3 regions of the Dickeya fangzhongdai genome follow, and region 2 is predicted to be linked to each of the others. Evidence: riboswitches for the same ligand, from Rfam matches in the RefSeq annotation. Region 2 holds a riboswitch; each other region holds the start of a gene.
The links. A riboswitch is a leader RNA that binds a small molecule or an ion and turns the genes downstream of it on or off. The one in region 2 is predicted to bind thiamine pyrophosphate.
Positions count from the first base shown of each region.

Region 1 (6,266 bases), 1.1 Mb from region 2:
CTTCCGCCAGCTTCTGCTGCCCTTCCTGACCGATGTCTTCCAGCAGCAACTGGCGGCTGTAACGCATAAAGGCCTGATCGTCGAGCATGTTACGCCTCCCGTTCTTCAATCAGTCGCAGCAGCGTCGCGGTGGCGGCGCGCCAGTCCGCCGCTTGCGTGATGGCGCTGACCACGGCAATGCTGCCGACCCCGGTTTCCAGCACCGCCGGCGCCCGGTCAATGCTGATGCCGCCGATGGCGACGGTGGGAAAGCGCCCGTCCAGCGCGCGGATATGGCGGGCCAGCTCGGCCAGCCCTTGCGGCGCAGACGGCATCGCTTTGGTTTGGGTGGGGAAGATATGGCCCAGCGCGATATAAGACGGCGAGATAGCGACGGCGCGCGCCAGTTCGGCGTCGTCATGGGTGGAAACGCCCAGCCGCAGCCCGGCGGCGCGGATCGCGTTTAGATCGGCGGTGTCGAGATCTTCCTGCCCAAGGTGTACGCCGTAGGCCTGATGCTTCACCGCCAGTTGCCAGTAGTCGTTGATGAACAGCCGGGCCTGATGGCGACGGCCGAGCGCGATCGCCCGGATGATGTCGGGTTCGGCCCGATCCGCCGGCTGGTCCTTGATGCGTAGCTGGATGGTGCGGACGCCGGCTGCCAGCAGACGTTCGATCCATTCTACGCTGTCAACCACCGGATACAGCCCCAGCCGGGCGTCAGTAGCGGGAAAAATGCCGTTCATCAGCGTTCTTCCTGCGGCAGGCTGGTGGCGGTGTGGTACAGCTCGCTGCCGCGGGCGCGGAATTCGGCCGACATTTGCGCCATGCCGACATCCACCGGTTGCGCCTGCGCCTCCTGACGGGCGGCGTAGTCGCGCACTTCCTGGGTTATCTTCATCGAACAGAATTTCGGTCCGCACATCGAGCAGAAATGCGCCACCTTGCCGGATTCCTGCGGCAGGGTTTCGTCGTGGTAGGCGCGGGCGGTTTCCGGGTCCAAAGCCAGATTGAACTGGTCCTCCCAGCGGAATTCAAAACGCGCTTTGGACATGGCGTTGTCGCGGATCTGCGCGCCAGGGTGGCCTTTCGCCAGGTCGGCGGCGTGGGCGGCAATTTTATAGGCGATCAACCCTTGTTTGACGTCGTTTTTGTTCGGTAGCCCCAGATGCTCTTTCGGGGTGACGTAGCACAGCATGGCGCAGCCGAACCAGCCGATCATCGCCGCGCCGATGCCGGAGGTGAAGTGGTCGTAACCGGGCGCGATATCGGTGGTGAGCGGGCCTAACGTATAGAACGGCGCCTCGTGGCAGTGTTCCAGCTCTTCGGTCATGTTGCGGCGGATCATCTGCATCGGCACATGGCCGGGGCCTTCGATCATCACCTGCACGTCGTATTCCCAGGCGATTTTGGTCAGTTCGCCCAGCGTGTGCAGTTCGGCGAACTGCGCTTCGTCGTTGGCATCCTGAATGGAACCCGGGCGCAGGCCGTCGCCGAGCGACAGCGCGACGTCATAGGCGGCACAGATTTCGCAGATTTCACGGAAATGCTGGTACAGGAAGTTTTCCTGATGGTGCGACAGGCACCACTTGGCCATAATCGAGCCGCCGCGCGACACAATGCCGGTCAGGCGTTTGGCGGTCATCGGTACGTAGCGCAGCAACACGCCGGCGTGGATGGTGAAGTAATCCACCCCTTGTTCCGCCTGTTCCAGCAAGGTGTCGCGGAACAGTTCCCAGGTCAGGTTTTCCGCGATGCCGTTGACCTTTTCCAGCGCCTGATAGATCGGCACCGTGCCGATCGGCACCGGGCTGTTGCGCAGGATCCACTCGCGGGTTTCATGGATGTAGCGCCCGGTGGACAAGTCCATCACCGTGTCCGCGCCCCAGCGGGTGGCCCACACCAGTTTTTCCACTTCTTCTTCGATAGACGAGGTCACGGCGGAGTTGCCGATATTGGCATTCACCTTCACCAGAAAATTGCGGCCGATGATCATCGGTTCCGATTCGGGGTGGTTGATGTTGGCGGGGATGATGGCGCGCCCGGCGGCCACTTCCTGACGCACGAATTCCGGCGTGATGTTGTCCGGCAGCAGCGCGCCGAAACTGTGGCCCGGATGCTGCTGGCGCAGCACCTCGCCGCGCACGCGCTCGCGCCCCATGTTTTCACGGATGGCGATGAATTCCATCTCCGGCGTGATGATGCCCTGACGGGCGTAGTGCAACTGGGTAACGCGGCGACCGGCTTTGGCGCGCTTAGGCTGCGGCAGATGTTCAAAACGCAGATGGTCGAGGCCGATATCCGCCAGCCGTTGTTGGGTAAAGCCGGAGCTGGCTTTCGGTAAGGCTTCGGTGTCGTCGCGCCCGGCAATCCAGTCGGCGCGCAATTTGCCAAGCCCGCGGTGTACGTCCGGGGTGGTGGCCGGGTCGCCATACGGACCGGCGGTGTCATACACCGGCACCGCTTCGTTGGCTTCATAGCGCGGATTGTCGCGGCTGCCGCCCACCAGCGTCGGGCTAAGCTGGATTTCCCGCATCGGCACGCGGATGTCCGGCTGTGAACCGGTCAGATAAATGCGCTGCGAGTTGGGAAAGGTCGACCCGCGCAGCGTGTCGATAAACTGCTGGGCGGCGGCGCGTTGTTCGCGACGGCCGGAGGATTTCTTTTCTCCGGAAACATTCTGTTCTGTAGACTGGGTTGGTTCTGTAGACATAGCAAGTTCCTGTTCATTAAAAGGAAAAATTGCTTGTCTGGAGCTCGGAGGGAGTAATGGCTGGATGCTGGCCCGCTGGCAACGGCAATTATGTGATGCCGGGTCTTGCGGCTGCGGCGGCAACGTGAACGTTGCGCCCAGGGCTGGCAATGTGATTACTCTTGTTCCCTTCGCAGGTATTAACCTGATCAGGTTCCGCGGATCCCGAATTAACGGTCTCAGCCCACGCGCCATACGGCGTGTTGGGCACTCCGACAAGATATCGCCCCTTCACGGGGCGAACTAAAACTCTGACACTCTATGCGCTGTGACTATGTGTCGTCAATGATCGAACATCAGTCGGATCAGGCTGTCTTCCAGGGTGAAGCGCATTGCCAATGCTTCACCCACGCCGGATAATGTCTGGCGAAATTCCTGACTGTCGACGGGCTCGATGAAAAACGCCAGATGGCTGTCGTAAATATCCATGATTTGCTGGGTGTTGCTGCGCAGCGCGACATCAAAGTGCGACGCCTGCGTCAGCTTTCGGTCGTTGCGCATGATGTTTTCCTGCAACATGCGTTCGTAGACATGAAAATGACCGACAGACAGATAGTCGACCAGATGATGGCAAAATTCATCCAGCGTCCGTGCTTCCGGTATTTTCCCTGTCTGAATGCTGAGCAGGTGGTAATAGGCCAACAAAAGATGTTTGCGGGCCTGCAACCACTGATCGATCAAGGCGTAATTGCCACCAACGTTCTCCGTCAGACGTTGTAACTGTTTCAGCATGGTTGACTCCGGGTATCGATAGGATGATGACAGTTAGTCGTGTCATTATTTATAACCATAGTCGTAAAACGCCAATCTGGTAATAAGCGGGGCAATAAAAGAGATGGAAGTGACGCTGAAGGGTGAAGAACGCGGATGGTGGGTGGTGTATCACCGCCATCAGATCTGGCTGCCTCAGGGCGAATTGCCGCAGGGAACGGCGGCGCAGTGGCAGTTGCAGCAGCAGTCCGCCCGCCAGGTTGGCGAGTGGCAGGGGGAACCGGTATGGCTGGTGCTGCAGGATAAGACCAGCGACATGGGTTCGGTGCGCCAACTGCTGGATCAGGATGCCGGGTTGTTCCAACTGGCGGGCCGCGCGGTGCAGCTGGCGGAATTCTATCGTTCGCACCGGTTTTGCGGTTACTGCGGCCATGAGATGTCGGTCAGCACCACAGAATTGGCCTGCCTGTGCGCGCACTGCAAAGAGCGTTACTACCCGCAGATTGCCCCCTGCGTGATTGTGGCGATTCGCCGCGACGACAAGATTCTGCTGGCGCAGCACCTGCGCCACAAAGGCAACATGTACACAACGCTGGCCGGCTTTGTGGAAGTGGGGGAAACCCTGGAACAGGCGGTAGCGCGGGAAGTGATGGAAGAGAGCAATATCCGCGTCAGGAACCTGCGTTACGTCAGTTCCCAGCCCTGGCCGTTCCCGCATTCGCTGATGATGGCGTTTATGGCCGATTACGACGGGGGCGAGGTGAAAGCTGACCCGTCCGAACTGCGGGATGCCGACTGGTTCCGTTATGATCGCTTGCCGGAATTGCCGCCGCCGGGTACGGTAGCCCGGCGTCTGATTGAAGACACGGTAGTGCTGTGCCGCGAGGCCGATCGCTGATCGGTCGTCGCCAGCGACAATCATGCCTGCAAGCAGGCGTTACAAGGAAAAGACCATGACTGATCTGAAAAACGATCGCTATTTGCGTGCGCTGTTGCGTCAGCCTGTGGATGTGACCCCGGTATGGATGATGCGTCAGGCGGGGCGTTACCTGCCGGAATACCGCGCGACTCGCTCGCAAGCCGGTGATTTCATGTCGCTGTGCAAGAATGCCGAGCTGGCCTGCGAAGTGACGTTACAGCCGCTGCGACGCTACAACCTTGATGCGGCCATTCTGTTTTCCGATATTCTCACCATACCCGACGCTATGGGGCTGGGGCTGTATTTTGAAGCCGGCGAAGGGCCGCGCTTTACCTCGCCGGTCACCTGTCATGCCGACGTGGAAAAACTACCGGTGCCGGACCCGGAACTGGAGCTCGGCTACGTAATGAACGCGGTGCGGACGATTCGCCGCAATCTGGCGGGCGCGGTGCCGTTGATCGGTTTTTCCGGCAGTCCGTGGACGCTGGCGACCTATATGGTGGAAGGCGGCAGCAGCAAAGCCTTCACCGTAATCAAGAAGATGATGTTTACCGAGCCGCGCACGCTGCATCTGTTGCTGGACAAGCTGGCGGACAGCGTGACGCTCTACCTTAACGCCCAGATTCGGGCCGGCGCGCAGGCGGTGATGATTTTCGACACCTGGGGCGGGGCGCTGAGCGGGGCTGATTACCGTGAATTCTCGCTGCATTATATGCACAAGATTGTCGACGGCCTGCTGCGTGAAAACGACGGCCGCCGGGTGCCGGTGACGCTGTTCACCAAAGGCGGCGGTCAGTGGCTGGAGGCGATGGCGGATACCGGCTGCGACGCGCTGGGGCTGGATTGGACCACCGATATTGCCGACGCGCGCCGTCGCGTCGGCGATCGGGTGGCGTTGCAGGGCAATATGGACCCGTCGATGCTGTATGCGCCGCCTGCCCGTATCGAACAGGAAGTCGCTACCATTCTGGCCGGATTCGGCACCGGTAATGGCCATGTGTTTAACCTGGGGCACGGCATTCATCAGGACGTACCGCCAGAGCATGCCGGCGCGTTCGTCGAGGCGGTACACCGCTTATCCGCGCCGTATCATCAGGACCTCGCCTGATGGATATGCAGGCGCTGCGCGAAGAACAACGTGACAAAGCCGTTCAGGTGATTCGTCATGACGATGTGCCTTTTGAGCAGCCGACGCTGATCGCCGGCGCCGATGTCGGTTTCGAGCAGGACGGCGCGGTAACCCGCGCTGCGCTGGCCGTGCTGACCTATCCGTCGCTGCAACTGGTGGAATACCAGATTGCGCGTATTCCGACTATCATGCCTTATATCCCCGGTTTCCTGTCGTTCCGCGAGTACCCGGCTCTGCTGGCGGCGTGGGAACAGTTGCAGCACCGGCCGGATTTGCTGTTTGTCGACGGGCACGGCGTGTCTCATCCCCGTCGTCTGGGCGTCGCCAGCCATTTCGGCTTGCTGGTCAACGTGCCGACCATCGGCGTCGCCAAACGGCGCCTGTGCGGGCAGTTTGCGCCGCTGGCGGACGCGGTGGGCAGTCGTCAGCCGTTGCTGGACCGGGATGAGCAGCTCGGCTGGGTATGGCGCAGCAAGGCCCGTTGCAATCCGCTGTTTGTCTCCACCGGTCACCGTGTCGGTATGGACAGCGCGCTGCAGTGGGTGATGCGTTGCATGAACGGCTATCGCCTGCCGGAACCTACCCGCTGGGCGGATGCGGTGGCGTCCAACCGTCCGGCGTTTCAACGCTGGCAACGTCAGGCCGGCCTGTAGGATAATGCCGGGCAGGAAACTTTAGGAATTCAGGTATATGGCGGTGCGGCGCTTTTCGTTACACTGCCGCCCATTATTATTGAGATGAACAATGTTACGTAACCCCATTCATTTGCGTCTGGA
Region 1 is NZ_CP025003.1:273,770-280,035, forward strand. It holds gene CVE23_RS01260 (HesA/MoeB/ThiF family protein) at 1-88, opposite strand, end outside; gene thiE (thiamine phosphate synthase) at 90-725, opposite strand; gene thiC (phosphomethylpyrimidine synthase ThiC) at 725-2,692, opposite strand; TPP riboswitch at 2,841-2,956, opposite strand; gene CVE23_RS01275 (Rsd/AlgQ family anti-sigma factor) at 3,014-3,463, opposite strand; gene nudC (NAD(+) diphosphatase) at 3,567-4,340, shown strand; gene hemE (uroporphyrinogen decarboxylase) at 4,396-5,469, shown strand; gene nfi (deoxyribonuclease V) at 5,469-6,143, shown strand; gene CVE23_RS01295 (YjaG family protein) at 6,235-6,266, shown strand, end outside.
Region 1: another riboswitch for thiamine pyrophosphate. It lies ahead of thiC (phosphomethylpyrimidine synthase ThiC); the one in region 2 lies ahead of thiB (thiamine ABC transporter substrate binding subunit).

Region 2 (6,266 bases):
CGCGGGCCGCGGCTCCAGTAAGCCATAAAAGTGATGGACTCCTGCGTCATGCCTTTTTCTCCCAACAGGTAACGGCGCAGTGCTTTCACCGCTGACGATTCGGCCGCTACCCAGCCGAAGAACTGACCTTGCTGGGCATTTGCCCGCTCCCACATGATTTCACCATCCGGAATCTCAGCCACCGTTACCGCGCCAGCGTGAATGTTTTCCGGCAGACGAACCGACTGACGCGCCGCGTCCAGCAAGCGCTCGCCATAGCTCTCGTCGGTACCTTCGCGCGGTAGCCACACCACCTCGGCGAACGTCAGATGGCGATAGTCGATGCAATCCGCCTGCAACGGTACTTCGATAAAAGCCTGCACCTGCGGCGGGTTATCCAGTTGCGATAACTGTTCCAGAATGCCTTTGATCGCCGGCAGCGCGGTTTCATCCCCCATCAGCAGCACCTGACGGGTATTTTCCGACAGTACCCATTCATAGCCGCCGTTATCGCCGGCAAAATCGCCGCGCGGCGCCACTACCTGCAATTCTTCGCCAGGCTGCGCGCTCATCGCCCAGGCTGAAGCCGGGCCTTCGGTGCCGTGCACCACGAACTCCACCACCATTTCTCCGGCGACGGTATCCAGACTGCGCAGCGTGTAGGTGCGGGGAATCGGGCGTTGCGCTTTGGGCATTGCCTGCACCAGCTTGTACCACTCGCCGACATCCGGCAGACGCGGCGGCGTGCCGTCCTCGGCAGGCAGCAATACTTTAATTCGTTGATCCGGCGAGCAGATTTTCATCTTCTTCACCGCTTCGCCGCTGAATACACAACGCATCAGCGATGGGGTAAGCAATGTCTTGTGGGCCAACGTAACATCAAACACTTTATATTCCTTTACCCCAGCCATAACTCGCCTCTACCTCTCTGCTTGTGACTCTCCGGCAACGTGCCGCCTGTTAATGACTTGTGCCGATAACGGCCTCAAACCCCGCACAGTTTTATCATTTACTCACGATAATGAGAAACATTATTGACTCAATTTCTATTCTCATACCAATCATCGCCAGCCACCTCCGGATTGCCTGCGGGATCACGGTTTTGTCCGCCGCTTTTCGCCTATTCTGATTATTCGTTACTCACGAGATAAGGAGACCTCATGACACGCGTTATCCGGTGTTATCGCCTGAGCCTCTCCGGCGATTGTCGCCCCTGGTTCAACATCGACCACCGTCTCACCAACGATTTCCCACGCCCGTTTCATGCCTGATTCAGCTTTGCTCTGATTTTTCCCTTTTATTTCAATTTATTTTTGACGTCATACCGCGGCGGTTACGTCTGCCGACGGGCGTCATGGAGATATCGCATGAAACGCATTCCTGAGCCTTTTCGCATCAAAATGGTAGAAAACATCCGTATGACCACCCGCGACGAACGGGAACGCGCCCTGCAGGAAGCAGGCTACAACCCGTTTCTGCTGCGCAGCGAAGATGTTTATATCGACCTGCTGACCGACTCCGGCACCGGCGCCATGAGCGACCGCCAGTGGGCGGGGCTGATGATGGGCGACGAGGCCTACGCCGGGTCGCGCAACTACTACCACCTGTGTGATCAGGTGAAGGCGCTGCTGGGTTATCCGTTCACCATTCCGACCCATCAGGGGCGCGGCGCGGAGCAAATCCTGTTCCCGTGTCTGATCGCCAAAAAACAGCGCGCCGGCGGCGGCAAGAAACCGGTGTTTATTTCCAACTTCCATTTCGATACCACCGCCGCCCACGTGGAACTGAACGGCGCGCGCGCCATCAACGTGGTGACGCCAAAAGCCTTCGATACCACCACCTATTACGACTGGAAGGGCGATTTCGACCTTGACCTGCTGCAAACCACCATTGAACAGCACGGCGCGGACAACGTGGTGGCGATCATTACCACCGTCACCTGTAACAGCTCCGGCGGCCAGCCGATCTCGATGGGCAACATGCGCGCGGTGTATCGCATCGCGCAGCAGCACGGGATCCCGGTAGTGATCGACTCGGCCCGGTTCTGCGAAAACGCCTGGTTTATCAAACAGCGCGAAGCCGGCTATGAAAACCGTTCGATCAAAGAGATCGTCCACGAGATGTATCAGTACGGCGACATGCTCACCATGTCGGCGAAAAAGGATCCGATGGTGAACATCGGCGGCCTGTGCTGTTTTCGCAGTGACGAAGAGCTGTTCAATGAGGTGCGTATTCGCTGCGTGCCGATGGAAGGCTTCGTCACCTATGGCGGCCTGGCCGGGCGCGACATGGAAGCGTTAGCCATCGGGCTGGAAGAAGGCATGAACGAGGACTATCTGACCTACCGCATTGGTCAGGTGACCTACCTCGGCGAGCGCCTGCGCGCCGGCGGTATCCCGATTCAATACCCGGTGGGCGGGCACGCGGTGTTTGTCGATGCCAAAAAGCTGCTGCCGCATATCCCGGCGGAACAGTTCCCGGCGCAGGCGCTGAATAACGAGCTCTATCTGGAAGCGGGTATCCGCAGCGTGGAAATCGGCTCATTGTTGCTGGGGCGGGATCCGGACACCGGCGAGCAGAAACCGTCGCCGCTGGAACTGCTGCGCCTGACCATCCCGCGTCGGGTGTATACCAACGACCACATGGATTACATCGCCGACTCGCTGATCGCGCTGAAGGAAAGAGCCGGCAGCATCAAAGGCCTGACCTTTACCTACGAACCGCCGGTATTACGCCACTTTGTCGCCCGCCTGAAACCGGTGGAATAACGCTCCGCCATAAAAAAAGCCAGCGGAATACTCCGCTGGCTGGTGAACAGCACCATTACTCAGAACACTGCGGCGGTTTCCCGCCGCTGTTCTCACTCTCATTCGATGTCGCCGCCGGCCTTACAACCAGCGACGATAGTCTTCCTCATCCATGTCCCGGATCTGCCATTGGGTAACCTGCAGCAGCAACGCCATCCGCTGGGCGGCGGTGAGTGCGCCCCATCCCCGGCGGCATCCCCGGCAGAGCCAGTGATGATAAAAGCGGAATAACCGGCACATATTGCCTCCCCTTCGCGGCGGTTCACGTACTGAACCATTCACTGACTGAAAGTATCCGCGTAATATAGGGAAAAATATATTGATGAGCTTGAGCCACGGAGTTCCTCTTTTATGTCCTCGCCACGCCTGCAACAACAATTCATCCGGTTATGGCAATGCCTGCAAGGTCAGGATACCGACACCACGCTGCAGGAACTGGCGCTGCTGCTCAACTGCTCCCGCCGTCATATCCGCTCTCTGCTGAACGCCATGCAACAGCAGGGTTGGCTCACCTGGCAGGCGGAAGCCGGGCGCGGCAAACGCTCGCGCCTCGGCTTTCTCTACACGGGGTTAGCCCTGCAACAGCAGCGCGCCGAAGACCTGCTGGAGCAGGACCGCATCGACCAGTTGGTGCAACTGGTGGGCGACAAGGAAACCGTGCGCCAGATGTTGCTGTCTCACCTCGGGCGTAGCGTGCGGCAAGGGCGCCATCTGCTGCGTATCCTGTACTACCGGCCGATGCACAACCTGTTGCCCGGCAGCGCGTTGCGGCGTTCGGAAACCCACATCGCCCGTCAGATTTTCAGCGGGCTGACCAGCTTAAATGAGGAAAATGGGGAACTGTTGCCGGATATCGCTCACCACTGGCAGGCGCTGTCGCCGCTGCACTGGCGTTTCTATCTGCGCCCGGCCATCCGTTTTCACCACGGTCGGGAGCTGACCATGGAGGACGTGATCGCCTCGCTGTCCCGGCTGACGGCGCTGCCGCTGTTCTCACACCTGAGCGACATCGCTTCCCCTACGCCGTTCGTGCTGGATATCCGGCTCAGCATGCCGGATGACTGGCTGCCGTGGCTGCTCGGCAGCGTACCGGCGATGATCTTGCCCAAAGAGTGGCAAACGCTGCCGGACTTTATGCGCCAGCCCATCGGCACCGGGCCGTATCAGGTGGTGCGCAACTCGCCCAACCAGTTGAAAATCGCCGCGTTTGACGACTACTTCGGCTACCGGGCGCTGATTGACGAAGTCAGTATCTGGGTGCTGCCGGACGCGCCGATCATTCCCGCCTGTACGGTTACATTGCAGGGAGACGACACCACGGACAATGAACTGGAGAACCGGCTGGAAGAAGGCTGCTATTTCCTGCTGTTCGACCGCCGTTCGCCGCAGATGGCGGATCCGGAGATCCGTCACTGGCTGTGTCAGGTGTTAAGCCCGGTGGCGATGCTTGGCCTGGCCGATAGCCCGTACCAGAGCGACTGGTCCCCCGCCTATGGCCTGCTGCCGCGCTGGCATCACAGCCCACCGCGGGCGGTACGGGAAAAACCGGTTGGCCTGACCCACCTCACCCTCACCTGCTACCGTGACCATCCCGAATACGCGGTGATAAGCAGCATCATGGGCCGGCTGCTGGCGTCGCACGGCGTCACGCTGACGCTACGCTGTCTGGAGTTCGATGCCTGGTGTCAGGGCGACGACGCCAGCGATCTCTGGCTTGGCAGCGCCAACTTTTATCTACCGCTGGAATTTTCGCTGTTCGCGATGCTGTACGAGCTGCCGCTGCTGCGGCACTGTCTGGGCGATGACGAACTGGAACACACTGCGCGTCAGTGGCGTCAGGGCGAGTTGTCGCTGGCGGAATGGTGCCAGTCGCTGGTCAGCCGCCAGCAACTCCACCCGTTGTTCCACCACTGGTTGCGGTTGCAGGGGCAGGCCAGCATGCGGGGGCTACGCATGAACACGCTGGGCTGGTTCGATTTCAAATCCGCCTGGTTTGCACCGCCGAACCCGACGCCATGAGCGCTCGTCGCCGGTCATGGCGCTTTTCCTGATGTGACAAACACTTTACAATACCGCCGTTCTCAACGGGGTGCGGTCAACGCGCATAGGCGTTGCATCGCTGAGAAAATACCCGTCGAACCTGATCCGGTTAATACCGGCGAAGGGATTTGAGACTGCATCCCGCTTGCTCAAAGACCTTTGCCGCCTTCAACAATTGGAGCGCAAAGTGTTAAAGAAATTACTGTCCTGCCTGTTACTGCTGTCCGCCCCTGTGTTCGCCAAACCGACCCTGACGGTCTACACCTACGACTCGTTCGCCTCGGAATGGGGCCCCGGTCCGGGCGTCAAAACCGCGTTTGAAAAAGAGTGCAACTGCGAGCTGAAATTCGTGGCGCTGGAAGATGGCGTCGCTCTGCTCAACCGCCTGCGTATGGAAGGCAAAAATACCCCGGCGGATGTGGTGCTGGGGCTGGATAACAATCTGGTACAGGCGGCAGCGCAGACCGGCCTGTTCGCCCCGCATGGTGTCAACACCAGCGAGTTGACGGTGCCGGGCGGCTGGCATAATGACACCTTCCTGCCCTTCGACTATGGCTATTTCGCCTTCGTCTACAACAAGGACAAACTGAAAAACCCGCCCAAGAGCCTGCGCGAACTGGTGGAAAGCGACCAGCCGTGGAAAGTGATCTATGAAGATCCGCGCACCAGCACGCCGGGTCTGGGCCTGTTGCTGTGGATGCAGAAAGTCTATGGCGACAAGGCGCCGCAAGCCTGGCAGAAACTGGCGGCCAAAACCGTCACCGTCACCAAAGGCTGGAGCGAAGCCTACGGCCTGTTCCTGAAAGGCGAAGCCGATCTGGTGTTGAGCTACACCACCTCCCCGGCTTACCACCTCATCGCCGAGAAGAAAGACAGCTACGCGGCGGCCAATTTCAGCGAAGGCCACTATCTACAGGTCGAAGTAGCCGCGCAATTGGCCGGCAGCAAAAATCCGCAACTGGCGGCGCGCTTCCTGCAGTTTATGGTCAGCCCGACCTTCCAGCAGATCATCCCGACCACCAACTGGATGTACCCGGTTGTCAAAACCGAGCTGCCCGCGGGCTATAACACCCTGTTGTTGCCGGCTACCGCGCTGGAGTTCACCTCGCAACAGGTGGCCGAGCAGCGCGCGAATTGGGTACTGGCATGGCAACGCGCCGTCAGCCGCTGATTCCCGGCTGGCTGTGGCCAGGGCTGCTGGCGGCCGCGCTGCTGACCGGCACCGCGGCGCTGGCGTTCGCCGCGCTGTGGCTGGACGCGCCCGGCGCGCCCTGGCGGTCGTTGTGGGATGACAGCTACCTGTGGCATGTCATTCGCTTCAGCTTCTGGCAGGCGCTGCTGTCGGCGCTGCTTTCCACTCTGCCCGCGCTGTTTCTGGCGCGGGCGTTGTACCGCCGCCGCTTTCCCGGCCATCGCCTGCTGCTGCGCCTGTGCGCGATG
Region 2 is NZ_CP025003.1:4,237,330-4,243,595, forward strand. It holds gene CVE23_RS18955 (siderophore-interacting protein) at 1-890, opposite strand, end outside; gene tnaC (tryptophanase leader peptide) at 1,140-1,250, shown strand; gene tnaA (tryptophanase) at 1,347-2,747, shown strand; gene sgrT (glucose uptake inhibitor SgrT) at 2,868-3,026, opposite strand; gene sgrR (HTH-type transcriptional regulator SgrR) at 3,138-4,805, shown strand; TPP riboswitch at 4,862-4,971, shown strand; gene thiB (thiamine ABC transporter substrate binding subunit) at 5,014-5,997, shown strand; gene thiP (thiamine/thiamine pyrophosphate ABC transporter permease ThiP) at 5,973-6,266, shown strand, end outside.

Region 3 (6,266 bases), 630 kb from region 2:
AGTGATGTCCGGCATGGGGGCGATATCTGGCAGCGGGATGATATAGGGAATTGGAGTGAGGTATGACTTGCCGTTTCGATGAGGTTATCGATTTTTCGCATTCTCATTTATTGAAATGGGAATACCCTTCTCCGTATCTGCCGCACCCCACCTCACGGCCGCCGCTGCCTTTGTGGATTGCGGATATGGATTTTAGGTGCCCGGATGAAGTGCAACAGGCGCTGCACGACGCCATCAACCAGGGCGTTTTGGGCTATACGCGAGCCAGCGAAACCCTGTTTGACGCCATTATCCAATGGCAGTGGCATCATCATGGCTGGCGAATTCATGAAGACTGGATCGTGCAGAGTCCGGGGGTGGTGAACAGCCTGAGCATGATTGTGCAGACGTTTACCCAGCCGGGGGAGGGGGTGTTGATCCAGCCGCCGGTTTACGGGCCGTTTTATCACAGCGTAACGATGAACGACCGCCAGGTGGTGACGGCTCCGCTCACCGAAACGGCATCAGGGTATACGCTGGATCTTGATGCCTTTGAACAGGCGATCACGCCGACGACGCGGCTGTTTTTTTTATGTAATCCGCACAACCCGACCGGGCATGTCTGGAGCCGGGACGAGCTGCTGGCGATGGGCAACATCTGCCGGCGTCATGGCGTGATGGTCGTTTCCGATGAAATTCATCAGGATTTGATCATTAACCCCGCGAAACGGCATCAGCCGTTTGCCGGCATTAACGACGAATTCGCCGACCACAGCATTACCTGCACATCGCCGAGTAAAACCTTCAATCTGGCGGGATTGCACACCTCCAATCTGTTCATTCCCAATAAGACGATACGCGACGCGCTGAAACGAACCTATGCGCGCTGTTCATTGTATATCCCCAATATGCTGGGGCTGACGGCCTGCGAAGCGGCTTACCGTCATGGCGGGCCGTGGTTATCCGCGTTGCTGGACTATTTGCGCGATAACCGGGCGTTGTTGCAGGCGAACCTTGGCCCGGACTCACCGGTCCGGCTGTTCGACGCCGATGCGCTCTATCTTGGCTGGCTGGATTTTCGGGAAAGCGGCATTGCGCCGGCCGATTTACCGGCGACTTTGCTGAACCAGGCCGGGCTGTGGCTGGATGATGGCGCGAAGTTCGGCGCGGCGTACGCCGGGTTTGCCCGGATTAATTTTGCCTGTCGACGCACCCTGCTGCATTCCGCACTGGCGAAATTAGCCGATATGTTTACGGCGAGGGGGAAAACAGGAGGGCTGGTGTAGCGCGGCGCGGCATGGCGTCTTTTTTCCGCCATTGACCTTTTTAGCCAATGCTTCCAATAATGGCGTTCGTTGACTCGGGGTGCCGCGTTCCTGTCATGGAAAACGGCTGAGATATACCCGTATTACCTGATCTGGATTATGCCAGCGTAGGGAAGTCACGGTATCCCGCCGGTACCGCCTTCTTTCACGCCGGTTGGGAGGTTTATGAACGCTCGACCTGTACTTTTCCCTGCCGCGTCCGTCGCGGATTCCCTTGATGCTTTCCGTTTGCGCGCGCCGCTGGTGCACTGCCTCACCAATGAGGTGGTGCAGGGGTTTACCGCTAATGTGCTGCTGGCGCTGGGCGCCTCGCCCGCGATGGTGGTGGACGCGGGCGAGGCGGCGCAGTTTGGCGCGCTGGCTGATGGGTTACTCATTAATCTGGGTACGCTTGAAGCCGACCGCGCGCAGGCGATGCGCGCGGCGGTCGCGAGCGCCATCGAGGTCGGCACGCCGTGGGTGCTGGACCCGGTAGCGGTGGGCGGCCTGCGTTTTCGCACCGAGTTTGCTTTTGAACTGTTGGCGATGAAGCCGGCGGCGATCCGCGGCAACGCCTCCGAAGTCATGGCGCTGGCCGGCGAATGTTCGGCCGGGCGCGGGGTGGACAGCGGCAACGATGTGCTGGCGGCGCTGCCTTCAGCCGTTACGCTGGCGCGCCGCTGGGCCACCTGCGTGGCGGTAACCGGCGAAGTGGATTACGTGACCGACGGCGAGCGAGTGCTGGCGGTACCCGGCGGCGATCCGCTGATGACGCGGGTGGTCGGCACCGGGTGCGCGCTGTCGGCGGTGGTGGCCGGTTTCTGCGCGCTGGAGGGCGACCGGCTCAGTCATATCGCCGCCGCCTGTGCGGTGATGTCGCACTGCGGGCAACAGGCCGCGGCACAGGCGCACGGGCCGGGGAGTTTCATCCCCGCGTTTCTGGATGCGCTGTATACCCTGAACCGGGAGGCGCCGGCATGAAACGTATCAACGCGTTGACTATCGCCGGCACCGACCCGAGCGGCGGCGCCGGTATTCAGGCCGACCTGAAAACGTTCTCGGCGCTGGGCGCCTACGGCACCAGCGTGATTACCGCGTTGGTGGCGCAGAATACGCGCGGCGTACAGTCGGTCTATCGCATTGAACCGGCGTTTGTCGCCGCCCAGCTGGATTCGGTTCTGAGCGATATCCGTATCGATAGTGCCAAAATCGGCATGCTGGCGCAGACGGATATCGTGGAAGCGGTGGCGGACCGGCTGCAGCGCTACCCGGTGCCGTATGTGGTGCTGGACACGGTGATGCTGGCGAAAAGCGGCGATCCGCTGCTGGCGCCGGAAGCGGTGGCGGCGGTGCGCCAGCTGCTGCTGCCGCGGGTGTCGCTGATTACCCCCAATCTGCCGGAGGCGGCGGCGCTGTTGCAGTGCACGCCCGCCGACGATGAGTGGGGCATGCGACGGCAGGGGGACGCGCTGCTGGCGATGGGATGTCAGGCGGTGCTGATGAAAGGCGGTCACCTGAGCGACAGCGAAAGCCCGGACTGGCTGTTCATGCCGGATGCGGAGCCGGTGCGGCTGAGCGCGCCGCGCGTCAACACCCGGCATACGCACGGCACCGGCTGCACGCTGTCGGCGGCGCTGGCGGCGTTGCGCCCGCGTTATGACAACTGGCCGGATACCCTGTCCGCCGCGCGGGCGTATCTGCAAGGCGCGCTGGAACAGGCGGATTCGCTGGAGGTCGGCCACGGCATCGGCCCGGTACACCATTTTCATCGCTGGTGGTGACGCATTTATTGATTGCCGGCGGTGGAAAAGGCCGTCGGCAATGGCCGCATCGCATCCAGGATCCGCGCCTGACAGCGTGATTGCCGCAACAGCCAATGCGCATCGACTGAAAAGAGCATGTTATTGCAGCCAGATAAAAATGTATGGCCGTAAGCACCGCCTTATTCTGAAAACAGCGGCAGAATATTAAGGGGGGTGGGGGTATTACGATATTCCTGTGTTGCCGTTTTTTTTGATGTAAGCCGTGAATCGCCAACGCCTTGTCGTTGGCAGTTGAGATATTTTTTCTTTCTGATTAACATGAAAAGTAATCGATTACTTTTTGTGGGAAACCTAATGGCGAAGGCCGGGAAATGCGTTTCGGCCGGCAGAAGTAATTGAGACATTGATAACAACAAAACAAGGAACATCTATCTGGAGAGTCTTATGTACCTGAAGCGATTTTTACGTTTATCACTTTTTATCTCGTTGTTTACCCTCAATGCGTTGCCATTACTTGCCAGAGCGAACCTTGAAGCGGGAAAAGGGAATGTGCCCATCGCGCTGCAAATGTACACCCTGCGTAATGTCGGCTCGTTGGAAGAACAGTTCGCAATGGCTAATAAGGCGGGATTTAATGCCGTCGAGTTGGTCGGCGACCATAATGTGTCATCTGACGAGATGAAAACGCTGCTTGAGAAATATAACCTGAAGGCGATATCGGCGCATGTTCAGCTCACGAGTTTGCGGCAGGACAGTCAAGGCGTGGTCGCGTTTAACAATGCTATCGGTAATCGTGTCTTGATTGTTCCCTGGATTGAACCGGCTGACCGGCCGGACAGCGCGCAGGCATGGAAAAATATGGCGCAGGAGCTGGATAATCTGGCGCGCCATCTTAAAAAGCAGGGGATGACGCTGGGCTACCATAACCATGATTTTGAGATGAAAAAGTACAATGGCAAAACGGCGCTGGAAATTCTTTTTGATCATGCCCCCAATCTGGCGATCGAACTGGATATGGCCTGGGTGACGCGAGGCGGTCAGGACCCGGCGCGTCTGCTGAAAAAATATAAAGGGCGGGTGTTTGCCGTTCATGCCAAGGACCACGCACCGATTGGTATGCGTAATGATGAAATGAATTTTGCGCCGGCCGGGGAAGGTATTCTGACCTGGGATGAAATATTCCCGGCGGCAGAAAAAGCGGGCAAAGTCTGGTTTATCGTTGAACACGATGCCCCCAAAGATCCCTATTCGATTATCACCACCGCCAGGAAATTTCTGCTAAAGCATGTCAATCCCTAAGATGACATGATCTTTTTTTGAGTAGCTACAGACAACCTATTATGAGGTTGTCTGTACCACAGTCCGCGTTAATCAAAGAGAGCGTTATTGTTTTTCAGACCATCTGCCGGTCAGCGTGTAACGCATAATATCCTAACCGGATGCCCGGGAAATAAATTGCCAGTCCAGGATTCTTTTTTCAGGAAGGCTGTCAGGCTCGTTGATTTTTTGCAGCAGTAATTTTACGGCCTGCCGGCCAATTTCCTGTGAAGGCTGCTGGACGGTGCTTAATTGCGGCGAAGTAATATAGCTTAATTCGGTACCGTCAAAACCGATCACGGCGATATCTTTCGCCACCTGTAATCCCGCGTCTTCAATCGCTTTTAACGCCCCGGCCGCCAGTGTGTCTGATACGGCAAATACCGCATCCGGTCGTATTTCCTCATCAAGCAACGATAGCATGGCTTTTTTTCCCGCTTCGTAACTGAGTTCACTGGCATAAATAACCGAAGCGTAATGAAGGGCGCGCTCGGCAATCATTTCCCGATAGCCCTGTTCCCGAAGTTGGGCATATTTATAATTCAGGTCGTGATTGATCATGGCAATACGCTGGCGGTTATTGTTTAGCAGATGCTCAAGCACAAAACGGGAGGCCAGCCGGTCATCAATTCCGACGCTGGAAACCGCCGCCGCATCGGCGTATTCGGCACACTGCACCCAGGGCGCATCGCCTATCATCGTGGTCAGTTCCGGCAAACGGGATAACGCGTCCATGGTAATGACTCCATCGACCATTTTCCCGGACAATAATGACAGGCTGGATTTTGCCCGCGCGGTATCCGAGCCGGAATTACATAACAGGATGCGGTATCCGTTTTGCTCCGCTTCGGATTCAATGCCTTTTACCACATCGGCACAGAATGGATTGGCGATATTGGAAACCATGACCAGCAGCATATGACTTTTCGCGGTGCGTAATTGTCTGGCGAGTAAATTGGGCTGGTAATTGCTTTGTTGGATGGCGTTCAGTACACGTTCACGGTTTTGGGGCTTAACGGAGTCCTGATTATTCAGCACCCGCGATACGGTTGCCACGGAAACGCCGGCAAGTCGTGCGATTTTTTGAATCGACATAATGGGAAAACATTCCTGAACATGAGCTCTGCGCACAGGCTATCACAGTTTGTTTTCTCGAAAAAATCGATAGTCCGGCCGATATCCGCCGGACTATCGGGGATTATGCCGGTATGGCGATCCAGCGTTGTTCCTGATGGCTGCGCACTATCGCATCAATGATGTACATAATCGTGGCGCCGTCGTGGAACGTCGCGAAGTCGCAGGGATCGACCTGCGGCTGCTTGCCGTCCCGCAGATAGGTATAAAAGCGCAGCATCATGTTTTTAAACGCATCAGGCCAGCCTTCAATGTGGCCGCCGGGAAAATGGGCCTGGTTGGACACATCCGCATTCATCAATCCCGGATCATCGCACAGTAACTGATTGGGGCGGTCACGCTGCCCGATCCACAGATTTTGCGGCAGTTCCTGATCCCAGGCCAGCGAGGCCCGCCCGCCGTTAACTTCAAAGTGAAGGCGGTTTTTTCTGCCGGCGCTCACCTGAGATACCGTCAGGCTGCCGCGGCTGCCGTCATCAAAACGCAGCAGGATGGCGGCGAAGTCTTCGGTGGTTACGGGCTTGTCTTCATATTCCGCCGCCGCTGCGTCGGGGCCGCCGAAGGTGGCTGCCGCATGGCGGCTGGTCTTGCGCGTGGGGTAGACGGTGGAGAGGTCCGCCATCACTTCGACGATTTTGCGGCCGGTGACGAACTGTATGGTATCGCACCAGTGGGAGCCGATGTCGGCGACGGTGCGGGACAGACCGCCTTTGGCGGCATCGACGCGCCAGTTATAGTCGGTTTCGTAGAGCATCCAGTCCTGCAGGTA
Region 3 is NZ_CP025003.1:3,609,861-3,616,126, reverse strand. It holds gene CVE23_RS16110 (MalY/PatB family protein) at 63-1,265, shown strand; TPP riboswitch at 1,331-1,435, shown strand; gene thiM (hydroxyethylthiazole kinase) at 1,470-2,264, shown strand; gene thiD (bifunctional hydroxymethylpyrimidine kinase/phosphomethylpyrimidine kinase) at 2,261-3,064, shown strand; gene CVE23_RS16095 (sugar phosphate isomerase/epimerase family protein) at 3,491-4,345, shown strand; gene CVE23_RS16090 (LacI family DNA-binding transcriptional regulator) at 4,478-5,458, opposite strand; gene CVE23_RS16085 (Gfo/Idh/MocA family protein) at 5,562-6,266, opposite strand, start outside.
Region 3: another riboswitch for thiamine pyrophosphate. It lies ahead of thiM (hydroxyethylthiazole kinase); the one in region 2 lies ahead of thiB (thiamine ABC transporter substrate binding subunit).